4 regions of the Paenibacillus sp. WLX2291 genome follow, and region 1 is predicted to be linked to each of the others. Evidence: riboswitches for the same ligand, from Rfam matches in the RefSeq annotation. Region 1 holds a riboswitch; each other region holds the start of a gene.

What was found. A riboswitch is a leader RNA that binds a small molecule or an ion and turns the genes downstream of it on or off. The one in region 1 is predicted to bind thiamine pyrophosphate.
Region 2: linked by a shared signal. The riboswitch ahead of thiC (phosphomethylpyrimidine synthase ThiC) and the one ahead of thiM (hydroxyethylthiazole kinase) in region 1 are both predicted to bind thiamine pyrophosphate.
Region 3: linked by a shared signal. The riboswitch ahead of ACDE64_RS13420 (thiamine phosphate synthase) and the one ahead of thiM (hydroxyethylthiazole kinase) in region 1 are both predicted to bind thiamine pyrophosphate.
Region 4: linked by a shared signal. The riboswitch ahead of tenA (thiaminase II) and the one ahead of thiM (hydroxyethylthiazole kinase) in region 1 are both predicted to bind thiamine pyrophosphate.

The regions. Positions count from the first base shown of each region.
Region 1 covers NZ_CP176755.1:4,662,604-4,667,246, reverse strand. Annotated here, with positions in the region: gene ACDE64_RS20040 (FecCD family ABC transporter permease) at 1-711, shown strand, start outside; gene ACDE64_RS20035 (DUF1129 family protein) at 786-1,454, opposite strand; gene ACDE64_RS20030 (alpha/beta hydrolase) at 1,937-2,767, shown strand; TPP riboswitch at 2,866-2,967, shown strand; gene thiM (hydroxyethylthiazole kinase) at 3,105-3,938, shown strand; gene thiD (bifunctional hydroxymethylpyrimidine kinase/phosphomethylpyrimidine kinase) at 3,960-4,643, shown strand, end outside.
Region 2 covers NZ_CP176755.1:1,825,271-1,829,913, reverse strand. Annotated here, with positions in the region: gene ACDE64_RS07850 (lipopolysaccharide assembly LapA domain-containing protein) at 1-302, shown strand, start outside; gene ACDE64_RS07845 (M42 family metallopeptidase) at 508-1,545, shown strand; TPP riboswitch at 1,603-1,706, shown strand; gene thiC (phosphomethylpyrimidine synthase ThiC) at 1,948-3,717, shown strand; gene ACDE64_RS07835 (ABC-F family ATP-binding cassette domain-containing protein) at 4,115-4,643, opposite strand, start outside.
Region 3 covers NZ_CP176755.1:3,140,284-3,144,926, forward strand. Annotated here, with positions in the region: gene thiO (glycine oxidase ThiO) at 1-867, opposite strand, end outside; gene ACDE64_RS13420 (thiamine phosphate synthase) at 857-1,582, opposite strand; TPP riboswitch at 1,948-2,055, opposite strand; gene ACDE64_RS13425 (hypothetical protein) at 2,261-3,166, opposite strand; gene ACDE64_RS13430 (serine/threonine protein kinase) at 3,580-4,643, opposite strand, start outside.
Region 4 covers NZ_CP176755.1:5,372,272-5,376,914, forward strand. Annotated here, with positions in the region: gene ACDE64_RS22945 (ABC transporter ATP-binding protein) at 1-964, opposite strand, end outside; gene ACDE64_RS22950 (ECF transporter S component) at 948-1,544, opposite strand; gene tenA (thiaminase II) at 1,541-2,227, opposite strand; TPP riboswitch at 2,366-2,468, opposite strand; gene ACDE64_RS22960 (TIGR01777 family oxidoreductase) at 2,881-3,768, shown strand; gene ACDE64_RS22965 (metalloregulator ArsR/SmtB family transcription factor) at 3,946-4,248, shown strand; gene ACDE64_RS22970 (alpha-glucosidase/alpha-galactosidase) at 4,289-4,643, opposite strand, start outside.

The DNA.
Region 1 (4,643 bases):
TCGCTAGGTGCGGTGCTGACTGTGCTAATATTGCCGCCCGGTCAGCCTGTATGGGTGACACCACTGGCGGCGCTCATTGGTGGGTTCGTCGGTGGAATGTTAGTGTACGGATTGTCGTATAGCGGTGGTATTGATCCCGTACGATTGGCGTTAGTCGGCATTGCGGTTAGCGCGTGCGGCAGTACACTTGTTCAACTGCTCGTGACTCGGTTTGCGGCGAATGCTAGTACCGTGCTGTTATGGTTAAATGGATCGCTATGGGGGCGCACTTGGGATCAGGTGATACAGTCGCTACCTATTATCGGGCTAGCGTTGCCAGTAACATGGGTACTGGCGCGGCGGCTGGATATACTGGCGCTAGGGGATGAGACGTCGCGCGGGCTTGGTTTGCGTTTGGAGCCGGTGCGATTATTGTTGTTCGGATTCGCAATTGCGCTGGCTGGCGGTTCGGTCGCAGCGGCGGGCATGATCGGATTCGCTGGTCTGGTCAGTCCACATATGGCAAGGCGACTAGTCAGCCGGGGACACCGCATATTGATTCCGGTTACAGCACTAGTCGGTGCAGCGCTTGTGCTGCTTGCCGATATGATCGGGCGTATTCTGGCACCACCGGTAGAATTTCCGGCAGGGCTAGTAACGGCGGCGATCGGAGCGCCGTATTTTCTATATTTGTTATGGCGCGAGTTCCGTCCTGCGCGTGCACGCGCATAATCAAAAAGGGCACGCTGTCACAATCTAGCGACAGCGTGCCTTTTCATCATTCATAGTATAGAAGGGATCATTCGTTAGCGGCGCATAAAGATAAACTTTTGACCTAGAATACCGATAATGCACAGGACAAGGCTAATCCACGGCGAAATGATCACGACTGGCATCACATTACGCAGATAGTTGCCGACCACGATAATAGCGACCAGAATGACCACATACGTCAATACAGAACGAGCGTTGATCTGCATACGCGGACGATCCAGATCGCTCTTTTCTACTGGCTGATTCGCTACACGCGTGACCAGCTCCACCAGCACGATCGCACCAGCGGCAACCAGTACAAGCGTCGATAGACTGATCTCGCCGACGACACCCGTGCCGCTGACGTTGATTTTGAAAAAGCCGGCAAGTGCTTGCAGTAGAAATACCCACGTAAGCGCGATCCAGACGATCATAATATAATACATCGGTTTGCTGAGTTGCCGGCGCTCCGGCAAATTCTCTATCAACTGAGTGGCATATGTGTCGGAGTCTTTGCCGAACAGCTGTAAGGCGCTCTGCTTCCGTTTCTGTGCATCCAGTAGATGCTGTCCCATTTCCAGCAGCAATTCTTCGCCGGACTGGCGCTCGATCCGGGCATCTCGAACATAGACGATCACATCATCATAATAGTTCAGATTTTCCGTATTGAGCTGATCCCGGATCACATTGATGTCTTTGACCAAATGACGCACTGTACTCATAGCTGTTCCTCCATTTCTCGCTAGATTTTATGATAGTTAAACCGCCTGTCGTCTGACAGTGAATGTTACGGACGAACATGCGGATCATACCTGATATGCAGGATATGTATATTCACTATTACCCGGAATACACGGGATATGTCGCAGGTTATGATGCCATGCGCAGGGCGCTCTGCATCTGATACATATAGCGCTTGCAATCGTACTTGCACGCATGTACCGATCAACCCGGAAACCACTATTTTGCCACACTTTCGCAAGATTGACAATTCACTCGGCAAAATGATATTATAGGAATATAAATAAAACTTACTAAACATATCGGAATTATTTAATTTTAAATGAAATTGTCCATTTGGTTTGCACTTTGCGTTGTGTAGCTGACATGTAGATGGACAGATCTAACAATAGAGGAAATGGATATCGGAGCGCTGATGAAGCCATGCCTCATGCAGCAACCATACAGACAAGGAGGAATTACCATGGAACGGAATATTACGATTCGTCATCATGATGTAGATCTGGCAGCCAGTATTCATTACCCGGCGCAGGAGCACAAGTCGGAAGGCAAGGGTAAAGGGCGAACACCGCTGGTCGTGATCTGCCACGGGTTTATCGGCAATCGGATCGGTACAGATCGCCTGTTTGTCAACAGTGCGCGCGAACTGGCAGCAGACGGATACATGGTTGTTCGTTTTGACTATGCGGGTTGCGGTGAGAGTGGTGGTCAATATGGTCAACAGGGCATTGAGTCCATGGTTGAGCAGACGCGTACCGTATTGGATTATGTCGTCAACTGCAATGATATTGATCCAACGCGTGTAACGTTGCTCGGTCACAGTCTGGGTGGTGCGGTAGCGCTGCTGACTGCGGTGCGGGATCGCCGTGTGAATCATTTGGTGCTCTGGTCGGCGGTTGGTCATCCATTTAACGATATTGTCAAAATCGTCGGTCGCGAAACGTATGAGCAGGCGGTCATTCAAGGGGAAGCAGATCATCAGAGCTATACGTTCACGCCGGCTTATTTTGAATCGTTGGGCAACTTCCAACCGTTCCAAGAAGCACGCCGGTTTACTGGCGATGTGCTGGTCGTGCATGGCACAGGCGACGATGTGATTCCGGTCGACTATTCGTTCCTATACCAAAAGGAATTTTGGACACGGACGGAAGGTCGCTGTGATAAGCAGATTATTTTTCAGGCAGACCATACGTACTCATCCGGTCCGCATCGACGCGAACTGCTGGATCATACGCGCCAATGGCTTGCCGAGCGCGAAGCGGCACAGACACAGTGGCAGCACTGGATGATCTGAGTATCGTACACCGATCCTTTTTTGCCAAATGATCATGAGCGTGATATGGTAAACATGCAACAACTAGTATAGGCACAATCAAACTGTATAGGTTATACGCATTTCACTAGGGGAGCCTGACGGCTGAGACGGAATATTGTTCCGGACCCTTGGAACCTGATCTGGATGATACCAGCGGAGGGAAGTGGAACATCGATTCGTTCATGCAACAGACAGCCATTGTGATCATAACATGGCGGTTTCTAGTGAAAGGATACGACCCACCTGTCTCCTACGGGAGAACGGTGGGTCTTTTTGCGTTTGTTTGTATTGTAAACCATCTGAAGGAGGAAATAGAATGTCTTTTTTGCGAACGGTACGGGAGCGTCAGCCGCTTGTTCACAATATTACCAATGTTGTCGTTACGAACTTTACTGCGAATGGATTGCTGGCGCTGGGCGCCTCGCCATTTATGGCATTTGCACATGAGGAAGTAGAGGATGTAGCAGCGATGGCAGGAGCCGTCATGCTCAATATCGGTACGCTTGATCCGTATGTCGTGCAGTCGATTTTGTTAGCAGGCAAAGCGGCGAATCATGCCGGTGTACCGGTAGTATTCGATCCGGTAGGTGCCGGAGCGACGCCCTACCGCACCGCTTCTGCTCAGCAAATTACGGAAGAAGTGCGCGTCGATATTGTGCGCGGCAATGTGGCGGAAGTTGCCAACGTCATTGGAGAAGCGTGGCAGATCAAAGGCGTCGATGCAGGCGGCGGAGATGGCGACCGCGTACAACTGGCAATTCGGGCGGCGCGCCAGTTGCACTGCATCGTGGTCATTACAGGTGCTGAGGATCTGGTGACAGATGGGGATCAAGTGTATGGCATCGCCAACGGTCATCCTCTGCTCACACAGGTCACAGGAGCAGGTTGTCTACTTAGCTCGGTTGTGTCTGCATTTGCTGCGGTTACGGATGGAAGTCGGGCGCAATTGTTGCAGTCGTCGGTAGCGGCGTTGACCTTTTACGGAGTAGCTGCGGAGCTGGCGGCGGAACGTGCCGGGCAGCATGGAACGGGTAGTTTTCAGATCGAGCTGTTAAATATGTTAGGTACGGTTACGCCGGAGCAAGTACAGCAGCGGGCGCGTATGACTCAGAAATCAGACATTCATCAGCCAGATCATCATCTATCTTGAACAGAAAGGAGAGAATATACGATGCGTATTCATCAGGCATTAACGATTGCTGGCTCGGATAGCGGCGGCGGTGCAGGCATTCAGGCAGATCTGAAAACATTTCAGGAGCTAGGAGTATACGGTATGTCCGTAGTGACCGCTGTTACCGCGCAAAATACTGCCGGCGTACAGGGCGTATATCCTGTTGAGCAGCAAGGTGTGGTCGCGCAGCTGCATTCCATCGGCGACGATCTACAGCCGGATGCGGTGAAGACCGGCATGTTATTCAGCGCTGACATTATTCGCGAAGTGGCAGCAGCCGTGCGACAGTATGAGTGGAGCAAGCTGGTAATCGATCCCGTGATGGTGGCAAAGGGCGGTTCCGTACTGCTGCAACAACAGGCGATGCAAGCGCTCATTCAGGAGCTATTGCCGCTGGCGGCAGTCATCACGCCCAATGTACCGGAAGCGGAACTCTTAACGGGTAACACCATCCGCACACTAAGCGAACGCGAACAGGCGGCGCGGCAACTTGTTCAGATGGGCGCTCGTGCCGCCGTTATCAAAGGCGGGCATGATACATCCACCGCGCAAGCAGTCGATGTACTGTTCGACGGTACGCAATTTCATTATGTAGAGCGTCCGCGTGTAGACACTCCGCATACGCATGGCACGGGCTGTACCTATTCCGCAGCTATGACCGCTGAATTAGCCAAAGGCAACGGA
Region 2 (4,643 bases), 2.8 Mb from region 1:
CAATCTTCGCAGTCATTAATGTGAATCCGGTGCAGGTCAATCTGATGTTTAATGTCGTGCAGTTGCCGCTGATTCTGCTCATTCTCGGCTGTACGCTCGCAGGCGGTTTGATCGTCGGATTTTACGGTATTTATCGTCAGTATCGGTTGCAACGTAAAGTGAAACAACTGGAAGCGCAAATCGCTCAATTGGGTGAAACACCTGTTGCCGATAGCGGTCCAGTCGGCGATGTCGAGTTTGACAATATGTATGATCGCAAAGAAGATCCGGCAGTCTCGTCCTTTTCGGATCGCAAGTTGTAAATGATTCGCATCATCTAGCGTAGCTGAATAACCTGTTAGACGCATCCACCTGTTGCCTGCTGGACTCTCCGGCGTTGCACAGGTGGATTTTTACTGGCTAAGCTTAGGCAAAACTGGTATGTTGTTTATATTGTGCCTTTGGAGGCTCACTGGAATTTTGACTATGTCGTACAGCCTGTGTTGACTGTGCAAAAGGAGATTGAACATGTCCATTACGATGAACCGCGAGTACACCCTTTCCCTGCTTCAGCAGCTGCTGGCAACGCCTAGCCCGACAGGCTACACGCATCACCTGCTAGCAACACTGCATGAGGAAGCACTCAGACTGGGAGTACAGGCGGACTATAACCATAAAGGCGGATTGATTCTGACGCTTGCTGGTCAGGATGATTCACGCACGATTGCATTAAGCGGTCATGTCGATACGCTAGGTGCGATGGTTCGTGCTGTCAAACCGGATGGCAAAATCCGCATGACCATGGTCGGCGGTTTTACGATGAATAGCATTGAAAATGAATACTGTATCATCCATACTCGCAGTGGCAAAATGTACACCGGCACAATCCTCTCTACCGAGCCGTCGGTGCATGTATATGATCACGCGGAAACGTTAAAGCGAACGGAAAATCATATGGAAGTGCGAATCGACGAGGTTGTTGCGTCGAAAGAAGATGTCGACGCACTTGGCATTGCGGTGGGCGATTATATCTCCTTCGACGCGCGTCCGGTAATGACAGATAGCGGATATATCAAATCCCGCCATCTGGATGATAAAGCGAGTGTTGCCGCCATGTTCGGGCTATTGGAATCGGCGCATACTCACCAATGGAAGCCGCGTCATACAGTGAAATTACTCATTTCCAACTACGAGGAAGTTGGTCACGGCACCGCCTATATTCCAGGCGATATCGACGAGATGATCGCGGTTGATATGGGCTGTATCGGTGATGATCTGTCATGTAAAGAAACGGATGTATCGATCTGTGTCAAAGACAGCTCCGGTCCTTACGATTATGAGATGACTGGCAAGCTTGCTGAGTTGGCACGGCGTGAACAGATTCCGTTTGCGCTTGATGTGTATCCACATTACGGTTCTGACGCCTCTGCTGCACTGCGTGGTGGCAACAATATCCGGGCGGCGTTGATCGGACCCGGCGTACATGCTTCGCACTCTATGGAGCGTACACATAGCGATGCCGTTATTAACACTGCACGTCTGCTAGCAGCTTATATTACCGAATAATCACTATCATGGCAAAGGTTGACAGAACGTTTGCCGACCAAGTATAGTGTACAGCGAGACATCCACTAGGGGCGCCCGTATGGGCTGAGATAAAGCGTAGCTTTGGTCCCTTTGAACCTGATCTGGGTTATGCCAGCGTAGGAAAGTGGTGCAATGATGACCGGCTTATTTTGTTTGCCTGTGGTCTTATTTGCCGCTTCCGTTCGCCGGAGGCGGCTTTTTGTCGTGTTCGGTGAATCGAAGAAGATAATAGGATAATATATGCAAGCATGGCAAACATGTCGGTTGCGGATTGCAACTGATGTATTGGTTACATACTGTACTGGTTGCCGCCCCACCATATTCCCTACTCAGCAGTCTACGATGGATGTTATCCGTATAACTGTAGGAGGATTTTTGACTATGCCTATTCTAACAACCCCATTGCCCGGTAGCCGCAAAGTGTATACAATCGGCTCACGTCCCGACATTCAGGTGCCAGAGCGCGAGATCGCCCTTTCACCGAGTGAATTACGCGGTGTGGAAACTGCCAATGCACCGCTACGGGTGTACGATACGAGCGGACCGTACACTGACGAGCAATCAACCATTGATATTCGTCGGGGATTATCTCCACTGCGCGCAGGCTGGATTGCTGAACGCGGTGATTGTGAGCCGGTTGATGCGCGAACAGAGCAGCCAGAGGATAACGGATTCACCAGTATGGAAAAAGCGGAGCTGCACGGCGCGGAGAAGTTTCCAGACTACGGGCTCCAACCTCTACGTGCCAAAACGGGACATAATGTGACCCAGCTACATTACGCTCGCCGTGGCATCATTACGCCGGAGATGGAGTATATCGCTATTCGCGAAGGGATGACGCCGGAAGTGGTACGTGCCGAGATTGCTGCCGGACGTGCAATTATACCTGCGAATGTGAATCATCCTGAGCTGGAGCCGATGATTATCGGACGCCGGTTTCATGTGAAGATCAATGCCAATATCGGTAATTCGGCAGTTGCTTCCTCTATCGAGCAGGAAGTGGAGAAAATGACATGGGCGACGCGTTGGGGCGCAGATACGATTATGGATCTCTCCACTGGCAAAAATATTCATACGACGCGCGAATGGATTATCCGCAATTCGCCAGTGCCGGTCGGTACAGTGCCGATTTATCAAGCATTGGAAAAGGTCAATGGTAAGGCGGAGGATCTCAGCTGGGAGATGTATCGGGACACACTAATTGAGCAGGCAGAACAGGGTGTGGATTATTTTACGATTCATGCCGGGGTGCTATTACGTTATATTCCGCTCACTGCGAAGCGCGTAACCGGCATCGTCAGTCGCGGCGGATCGATTATGGCAGCGTGGTGTCTGGCGCATCATCGAGAGAACTTTCTGTATACGCATTTTGCAGATATTTGCGAGATTATGAAGGCGTACGATATTAGCTTTTCGCTGGGGGATGGACTACGTCCGGGTTCTATTGCGGATGCGAATGACGAAGCTCAGTTTGCTGAGTTGGATACGCTAGGTGAGTTGACGCAGATCGCTTGGCAGCATGATGTGCAGGTAATGGTTGAAGGTCCAGGGCATGTCCCGATGCAGCTCATTCAGGAAAATATGGATCGACAGCTGGATGTGTGCAAGGAAGCCCCCTTTTATACACTCGGTCCGCTAACAACAGATATTGCGCCGGGCTACGATCATATTACGAGTGCGATTGGAGCAGCCATGATTGGCTCGATGGGGACGGCGATGCTCTGCTATGTAACACCTAAGGAGCATCTCGGTCTGCCGAATCGCGAGGATGTCAAAGAGGGCGTTATCACGTACAAAATTGCTGCGCACGCTGCCGATCTCGCCAAAGGTCATCCGCGCGCCCGTTATCGGGATGATGCACTGTCCCGCGCGCGGTTTGAATTCCGCTGGCGCGATCAGTTTCATCTATCACTCGATCCCGAGCGGGCGATGAGTTATCACGATGAGACACTGCCCGCAGAAGGTGCCAAATCAGCACATTTCTGCTCCATGTGCGGCCCGAAATTTTGCAGTATGAAGATTACGCAGGATATTCGCGATCTGGCAGAACGGGATGGAATTGCGCCGGAAGAAGCGATTGAGTCAGGTATGGAGCAGATGGCGGAAACGTATCGCACGCGGCAAGGCTCGACGAACAGTGTGTATGGTTGATAGACTTGCGTGGTCTATATCCTTCGTACTGATATAGCAGAAGCAGAAGATGTTGATCCGGTAGTGTGTACGAACAACGATATATTCACCTCAAGGCTACTCTCCCATTGATATGACGAATGATATGTATGGATTGCTTTGCATTTCCATCGACTCATGTATGTCATGGGAAAATATAAACAAAAACTCCCTGTCGCATCAGGATCAACAGGTGTTGATTCTACTATGCACAGGGAGTTCTTCATATATTCAATTGCTGTAGAACGTATTCTATATCGCTATTATATATCGCAAACTCAATAGATGATGAGACAGAGAATAGCTGATGGAATAACGAATCGTTACTTGCACAAAAATAAGTCGGGTAGATCAGAGCATATCGCTTGTTCCGCCAGATTTATCCCTGCTGTTCAATCTTCTCTGCCAGCTCATTCAAATACGTCCAGCGTTCCATCAGATGCTCTAGTTCCTGCTCGCCTGCCGCTTGCTCTGCCATCAATTCCTGCAAGCGCACGGAGTCGTTGAATGCCGCTTCCATATCGGTTGTGATGCGGCTCAGCTTGCTTTCGGCGGCTTCGATCATGCTGTCAATCTGCTCATATTCGCGTTGTTCCTTATAGCTGAATTTGAGCTTGTCGCGGGATGACGTTCGTTTGTTAGCATCATTGGCAGCTTCGGCTGTGATCTCACTGGACGAAGCGGCATCGGTAGCTCCTTTGCTTGCCGATGTTTCTTTGCCCATATCATTCGTTTTGAGTTGTTGACCGCCAGTACGTTCTTCGTACTCGCTGTAGTTACCAGCATGAATACTTACGACACCGCCACCTTCAAAGGCAAACATCTTCTCACACGTCCGATCCAAAAAGTAGCGATCATGGGATACGACGAGTACAACGCCTGGGAACTCTTCCAAATAATCTTCCAGC
Region 3 (4,643 bases), 1.5 Mb from region 1:
TTCCATCACTGCTCCTGCTGTAAAGGTAGTGTCATGCTGTCCCGGTTTGCTTGTTGCTCCTACCCAAATTTTGTGATCATGCTTGGGAATCAAATATATCTGCTCGCCATAGATCGTGTGATGCAGCCACGGTACAGGTGTCTGAAGTTCGATGAGTTCTCCTTTAACCGGAACAAATGGCAATTGCCAGTGTTCAGCCATCAACAGCCTTGATGTACCCAACCCAGAAGCAAGTACTACATGCTCACTGCGTAGTATCGAATCATCGGTCACTACACCGCAAACGGCACCATTACCTCCCGTTTCTCGCAACAGACGGTTCACATCATAATTTCGATAAACATCTGCCCCGCCATGAATGGCTGCACCTACCAATGCTTCGGTAAGTAGCTTAGGAATTAGCTGCAACTCATCCGGGTTGTACATCATACCTTGCTCTGCCCGTATATACGGCTCAACATCTGCCAATCGTATAGCATTCCACCATTCCAACCCTTGCTGCGGGCTAGTATCGGCAGCATTCCCTATAGAGGCAGCAACATTTATAGTGTTGGCAGTATCTTCAATTGGTAAAAGAAATCCTTCCTTGCGCAAACCAATGTCGATTCCAGTGCAGTTATACAAACGCTGCGCAAGCGCCGGATACAATGAACGACTGCGTAATGCGAGTCGCTGCAAATCCTGATGCACAAAATGCTCAGACGATGCAGCCAACATTCCACCTGCTGCACCGGAAGCTCCTGCTGCTGGTCGTTGTTTTTCTACTATCGCGACGTTTGCTCCACGGCTCTGACATTCCAGTGCAATCGCTGCTCCAATTGCGCCCGCGCCAACGACAATCACATCGTACTGTCCTTCATGTCTCATGAATGCCACTCCCTGTTGTCCCGTTCATCTCTCGTGGACGTTTGTTGTAAACTGCTTGTTGCGCAGAACCAGTCTGTTGTATAGCATCTGCATATTGTTGGACTGCTTGCAGCGGAGAACTGGCAGTGAATATGGAAGACATCACCGCTATGCCAGCCGCACCAGCAGCATGTAATTCTGCACAATGATGTGGCTGTATGCCGCCAATTGCGATTATAGGCATATTTGTTGCTGAACAGACTTTTGCCAGTTGCTCTACTCCGCGCGGTTCGACTCCGTGCTTGGACTGGGTAGCGTAAATATGTCCGAATATTGCATAATGACAGCCTTCCTGTTCTGCTTCCCATGCACGTTCAACACTATGAACGGAACGACTGATCGTTAATGAAGATGATTGAGCAATGTTGTGATTGGATTTGGTCGAAGATTTGTTGTCTGACTCAATGCAATCACTGGCGGTATACATAGCTGCAAATTCTGGTAAATGTACACCTCCAACCCCTAATTCCAGCGCCAATTGCGGATGATTATTAATGACAATCAAAAAAGCAGGTATATCTCGCAGCAACATCTGCTGAACGGTCTGTATGATTTGTTGCTCTGTCCAGCTTTTTTCACGAATATGGATTGCTGTCACGTAAGGATGAATACGTACACTAATGTCTATCACACCTTGTTGCGTTAGCGTACCGGGAGTCACTACATGCAGTTCCATTGGATCACCTTCTTTGTATGCTTCGTTTGTATAACTGCCTTGCAGATACCAATATACGCAAAACAGCCACCTTCCAATTGGAAAGTGGCTGTTTATTTTATCGTTATGAAATAAACAGGGTTTGCACTCGGATTCACCTGCAAATCAGTGATCCTTCTGCTACCCAGAGCAAAGGCAGATTCATGAGGTTGAAGATGATCATAATCTATTCCGGTTAACTATTATATTCACATCATTTACCGTATTATATTGCCTGATCGCGATCCATCCCATAGTAACTATCATGTAATAGAATATAACCGATCATGCTGATACAACATTAGATGCTATTTAAAACCCGGAATACGTCTTCATTTCCTCATATCGGATATGCTCTTCCACTTCCCTACGCTGGTATGATCCAGATCAGGTCCAAAGGGTTCGTCAGCAGTATGCTGTCATCTCAGCCTATAAAGGCTCCCCTAGTGCATATGGATATGCTGTTGTCGTTTGAAACATTCTCATCTTAGCAAACCTGTATCAATAAAGCAAATGAAGCTGCTATTTTCATATACAGGTTTATCGCTGTTTATGTAAATGCACCCTGGGTGCACTTTATAATCTGCTAGTTACAATTTATTATTTACCATCTGTTACATGATTAAGCTTAGCAGGTTCAGGAAGTCGATCTGTTTACAATCAAACGGGAGAATATACAAGCGATGGCATTTTCAATGCCAGATGACGAATCCGATGAATGCTAGACCGTTCACCCGCCAGTACGGCTTGCTGTGGCAAAGCTGCATTTTCCTGTTGCTCAAGCTGTTCGAGAATACCCGATGTCAGCAAAAACGATTGTCTGAAAAATTGACCCAATTGTTGCTCTGGCCAATCGAGAACAAGCCGATTTCGCATAAAAGACAGCAGGCGTTGTACATTCCATGCATCCTGTAAAGGCTGGCAATGATTCAGTGTGTATAACTGGCGCTGCAACCCAAAACGACGACTGATTTCGGTTTCTGTCAGTTTGCCTTTCGGTTGATATGCTCCGATTACCGGCATCCATGAAGAACTCCATTCCCAATCCGCATATAATGGGTTGGCAAAAAAGTTGTGCAAGGACTCGCGGTTTTGTCCCAGATTCACAACTACGAGGTCTGCCAATTCAAGCAATGGCAGCTTGTCTTCGCCACAACCTGCATCCATTAACACCAAGTCATAATGATGACTTGCCGCCTGAAATAGATTGTTCCAAAATACAGGATTGCGGTTTGCTTCGTTGTGAGCATGTTGTGTTCCTGCCAGTAAATGAAGCCGATCACGTACTAGCGGCACCATATAATCGGTCACATTGCCTGCATTCAGAATACCTGACTGCTGCAAATAATGCAGACGATCAATGCCAGGCCCGTTCTTCCAGATGTCTGCCACTGGCTCGCTCAAATCCGCTGTAATTCCATATTCTACACCATGTCCACGTTCATCATTATGGCAGAGAAGCAGACGTGCCCTGTATTGCAATGCAGCTGTAATCGCAGTAATAACTGTATGCGCAGACGTTTTACCCTGTCCGTTATCCGGACTCCAAAACATAACCGTCGTCATATTCACTCCTCCTTATCTCCCTGGCTATCCGTGGGATCATAAGCAGTCGGTTTATGATCCTGTTTGTGCGTTTGTGTATACAGGCAACAGAATTGATAGCACATCAGATTGCAATCGATAATGATCATTGGTGCAAATATTTTCTGTAAAAAGTGATGAATCATTGCAACCTTTATCGCAGCCTGTATTGATGTCTGTACAATGTTTGCAGATGGCCCGTATGTGGTATGATGTTTGCTACGAATAGAGAGTGAATAGATGTGGATGAGTTCGCAGATAGCCGTTTAGTACAGCTTATAATATATTACTATTGCTTCAAAGTGATAAAAGGCCGAGTATGGAATGATCTTATGTACCCTGTCCAGTGAATCTACGTCTGAGACTTTTTGCATTCTAATTGTTGAATATCAAATTTAAAACAGGGAAAGATGGAATCGAAAGCGCTTCTTTCGCGGGATGGCGGGCAAATAATTGCGCAAAAGAAGGGTAAGCAATTCGTCCATATCCTGCTGTCGATCAAACGGATCAGGCTGAGCTGGCAACCCATACACATGGTCACTCCCCAATTCACGTTGCAGCCGTTGCACCGCTTCCTCTTGTGCCAGTGGTAAACAATATTGCCATTTCTCCTGCGAATAACGCCTCAAATCATGAACCATATTCAGTATATCCTGATACCGCCATTCCGCCCCAGAGCCAACAACAAGCGGCAAATCAGCGCGTAAAAACTCCTCCAGTCGATCATTGCGCCGATATCCACCAAGATCCAGTATCAAAAAATGATAACTGCCGCTGAGGAGTGAAACAACTTCCGCTCGTGCTGCTTCGCGCCAGTAATCGACCCCTTCCAGTTCAAATCTTCGCGACTCGCGCAGCCTTTCCTGATCGGTCATTCCTTGTAATGCTACCTGCTGGATACGGGCAAATGCACCCGGGTAACTATTCATTTCGACCAGTGCGACTTTGTGCCCAAGCCGGGCAAGGTAGTGAGCGATGCTAACTGCTGTATGAGTTGTACCTGTTCCCGGTGTCGCCCCAATCAAAGCAATCACCTGTGTTGTTTTGTTCCATTTCAGCATAGTCGAAGGATGATCACTTCCGGCTTGAGCAGCAGAATGCCCGATTGCTAGATTTAGCGCAGTTCTCGCTTCGCTTGCCGATTGAAAACGATTGGCAGGGCTATATTGTAATAAACGACGTAGCATCTGTATAAAAGCAGGCTTTACATCGTTACGGATAGATGATTCCACCTCACTTTTCCATTCACTATATTGACCCGCAGTACATAGATACAACAGCAATGCTCCCAATCCATACAGATCAGAACGATGATCCGTCTGTCCACTGCCGTATTGTTCTGGAGCGGCAAAACCTACCGTTCCTAACTTGACTGTATCTTGATTCTCGTCTGGCTTAAACGTACGAGCAATGCCAAAATCAATCAACCGAATTTCACCCTGAGATGTAATCATCACAT
Region 4 (4,643 bases), 710 kb from region 1:
CATTCAGCTCTTTCATGACCGTACGGCGACTGTAGCCGATGTTCAGTCTATCAGTTTGCACAATCGTTGCTGTCACGTCGGTTTGCGGTAGCTTTAAGAGTGGAACATCGCTGGATCGCTTCGTTGGGTGCGAATCAAGGCTGCTTATTCTGGATTCCAGCTGCTTCGTCAGTTCTAGCGCCAGCGGATGGGCGGGATTGGAGCAAACGTCTTCCCAGCGGTATGGAAACAGACGCGGTAGCCAGATCCCCGCTGCTTCCATCTGTGTCCGATACTTCGTAATCATCTGCGCAGGTGCGCCATCGGCGATCAGTTGACCGTGTGCATCCAGTAAGATCACCCGATCCATCCATTCCACACAACCATCCAGCACATGCTCCACCACGATCATCGTATGCCGCTTCTCCCGCCCTAACCGTTCCAGTAGAGCGAAGATATCGCGCCGACTGGCAGGATCAAGCTGGGCGGTCGGCTCGTCGAAGAATAGCACCTCCGGTTCCAGCGCCAACAAACAGGCAAGTGCCAGCCGCTGCTTCATGCCACCGGACAGCGTCTCGATGTGTGTCTGGCGATCCACATGCAGACCGACACGCTGCATCACCTCGTCGATGATGTGATCCATCTCGGTACGCGGCACGGAACGATTTTCCAAACTAAACGCAATCTCCTCATCTACCCGCAGCATGCAAAATTGCGAATCCGGGTCCTGAAACATTACGCCACAGGCTGGCTGGCGAAATACGTCGCCGGATAGCTCTGCTTCCTGATGCTCCGGAATAATACCTGCCAGCACAGATAACAGTGTGGATTTGCCACCACCGCTCGGTCCGAGAATAAGCACCTTTTCCCCCTGCTGAATCTCTACATTCAGCTTATGCAGCACCGGCTGCTCCCGATTGTAAAAGCGTACCGACATGTCCCGGCAACCAACATACGACGCTTGATCATCAGGATGCGATGCCATGAGCATTTCCTTTTCTGCGGCGCGATTTCATCATCTCGTACGAGTCCAGCACGCCAGTACGACCGAGTGCCTCAACGACCCCTTTGGCAAGTAAACCGCCAAGCACGATACCACTGACCACCTGAATGCCTAGCGTCAGCAGGAACATCGTCGTTGTGTAATAGCCGAACCCATTGGCGATTACGCTATATACCATACTGCCGACCGCTGCCAGTGCGCCGGACAGCATCATCGTCCACACATTGAATGTGCGATAACCAAAGATGGCAAAGGCGATCTCCGCCCCCAGCCCTTGGAATACGCCGATCAACAACGCTGACAATCCAAAATGACTGCCTGTCAACATCTCCACTGCCGCTGCTGCTACCTCAGCGATCAGCGCTGCGCCTGGTTTGCGAATAATATACGCAACAATCGGGCTAGCGATTACCCAGATGCCGAACATAAAGCCTGCTCCGACCGGACCGACAATCGCTGAGATCGGAATCCACAGCGTTGACCAGCCAAGATAGATCACTCCACAGGCAACGGATAAAATAACGGTGAGCACAACCTCTTTCATTTTCCAATTCCAGCTCATACGTGTGCCACCTCCAGCGATACGGGCCAATCCTGAAGCGTATACGCCATATCCCAGAACATATACTCAAACTGACAGCTCAGAATAAAATGTTGCTTCATCCGCTCACGATGAGCTGGTGTGCTCTGCTCTGCCAGCTCATCCAGCCGCTCACAGAAGCGCGCAGTAATGCTATCCGTCCGATTGCCATAGAAGTCAATCCATTCGTAAAACGGATGATTCTCATCCGGCTTCACTTCCTCCCATAGTCGTGCACCAATCTCCCAATACGTCCACGGACAAGGCAGTAGCACCGCCAAAATATCACCCAGATCGCCCTCCTGCGCAGCCGTCAGCATATGGCGAATATAATGATGCGCCGCTGGAGCGAGCGGATATCCTTGCAAATCCTCATACTTCACACCCGCTACCTTGCAAAAATTGTTATGCGGATGAATCTCGCTATGTAGCACAAACGAGATCTGCTCGTTAAATACCGCCATATCCTCGCGCCGCTCACACTTGGCAATCGCCGTTCCGTAAATGCGCATAAACGCATTTAAATATTCAAAATCCTGCTTCACATAATGCGCTAACTGCTCCGGCTGCAATGTCCCGTTCGCAATCCCGCGCACAAATGTATGATCAAAAATCGCCTCAAAAATCGGATTCGCCGCCTGACGAAGCTCCTGTGAAAAACTCATCATTCATCTCTCCCCTGTCTGAAATGTGTGAAAGCACCTTCTGACCGGAAAATGGATTGTCGCAGACCTGTATATGCATATACGCAAAAAAGCCGCCCCCTATGGAGCGGCAGTATAAACGGCATCATCAAATTGATCCCTGCACGGTCTCCACTTTCCTACGCTAGTACGAACTAGATCAGGTTCCAAGGGTCCGGGACAATCCCGTCTCAGCCAGTATATGGCTCCCCTAGTGGTCTTTCGATTATGAAACTGCGTGTCATAGCCGTGTCGGTGATCACAGGCACAGCAGAAGACAACGCAGTCTGTTTGACTGCCTCCTACTCTACACACCATCCTTCCGACTGTCAAGAACATCCAACCCCTATAGCAGTCGGCGAATGGGTACTGATGATAACATAGCCTGTGCCATTTGAACGAGAACGCATCTGCTTCTTGCGTTGTGTTTTTACAAATATTTCAATCATGGCATTGGGAATGGTTTATAAATAAGTAAGATGGCTGTTATGTTACTGTCCAATCGGTTTATCGTGTGCATCCTATGCTATTGGGTATTTCATCCTTTGCCGAGTTCCATTATTGAGTTCCCTATAGACGACAAGTGTACGCTTTGCGATCAGATTTCACCAATCCTTAGGAAATGAGCTGGTACCATGAGCAACAAAGTCGTGCTTGCTGGCGGCACAGGATTTATCGGTCAGTATTTTGAAAAGCGCTTTCTTGATATGGGTTACGAAGTAATTATCATCTCGCGTCGTCCGGGTCATGTGTCGTGGCACGATCAGCCAGGCATCGTCCGTGCGCTGGACGGGGCGCAGATGGTAATCAATCTGGCAGGCAAATCGGTCAATTGTCGATACAATGAGAAGAACAAACGCGAGATTATGAATTCCCGCTTAGAAACGACGCGTGCGCTTGGTCATGCGATGCAGAGCTGTTACTCCCCACCACCGCTCTGGTTCAACTCCAGCACGGCAACCATTTACCGCCATGCCGAAGATCGTCCGATGACCGAGACGGCAGGCGAGATCGGCACTGGCTTCTCCGTTGAGGTAGCGAAGGCGTGGGAACAGGCATTTTTCGAATTCAAATTGCCGCATACTCGCCAGATTGCGCTACGTATCGCCATCGTACTAGGACCGGGCGGCGGAGTCATGACGCCGTATCGCAATCTCGTACGCTTCGGACTTGGTGGCAAGCAAGGTTCAGGCAAACAGCGCTTCAGCTGGATTCATGTTGAGGATCTGCTGGGAATCATCCTTTTCCTACGGGATCGCAAGCAGCTGGACGGCATCTTCAACTGCTCCGCACCGAACCCAGTTACTAACGGCGAACTGATGGCATTGTTACGCCAGAATATGCACAAATTCATCGGCATGCCTGCTCCGCGCTGGATGTTAGAAATGGGCGCAGCCATGATTCGCACTGAAACCGAACTCATCTTGAAAAGCCGCTGGGTCGTGCCCAATCGGCTAGTCAAAGAAGGCTTTATGTTCCGATTCGGCAGACTGGAGCGCACGCTGGAAGATATTTTGAAATAGCTGGAAATTCCTTTACAATACATGTATACGCCTGATCAGGATCACATCATTCCACACGATGATCAGATCATCCGGCATGATGTCCTCATCCATAGCAAGCCCTTGTTTCGTGTAATAACGTATAACCCAAGTGTGCACTCTCATTCGCCAACGATTCTACATTAGGAGACATTGCCCATGAACTCTTCCTATCTCAACGCACAAAATCGCAACAAAACGACTCGTTTTCTAAACGGACTGGCTGATCCGGTACGTCTGCACATCCTGTCGCTGCTCGGACGCAAAGGCAGAATGAATGTAGGCGAGATTGCCTCTAACTTTCACGTTAGCCGTCCCGCCATCTCGCATCATCTACGCATTCTAAAAGATGCGGATATTGTCAGCTATGAGAAGATTGGACAGGAAGTATATTATTGGATGGATCAGGAATACGTCGTGTCTCATCTGCACAATCTCGCCAATGAGATGGATTCCATGTAAAGTACCCTACGCTACTACATAGCCTTGCTTTGCACAAGATTTATTTGGTCGTGAAATGAACGGGCTGTGGGATCTTCCATGTATCGTGGTTGCGGAATACCGGCAACCAGTCGCCATGTGCTTCGATCAGATCATCGCACAGCGATACGATATCGTCGATCGACAATTCCGCTGCGGTATGCGGATCAAGTAGCGCCGCATGGTATACATGCTCTCGTTTGCCTGTTAGTGCTGCTTCAATCGTCAACTGCTGGGTGTTAATATTGGTGCGGTTCAATGCTGCCAGCTGCGGCGGCAACGCACCGATATGCACTGGCTGAATGCCGGAAGCGTCCACCAGACACGGTACTTCCACACATGCATCCTGCGGCAGATTGGTAATCAGACCGTTATTC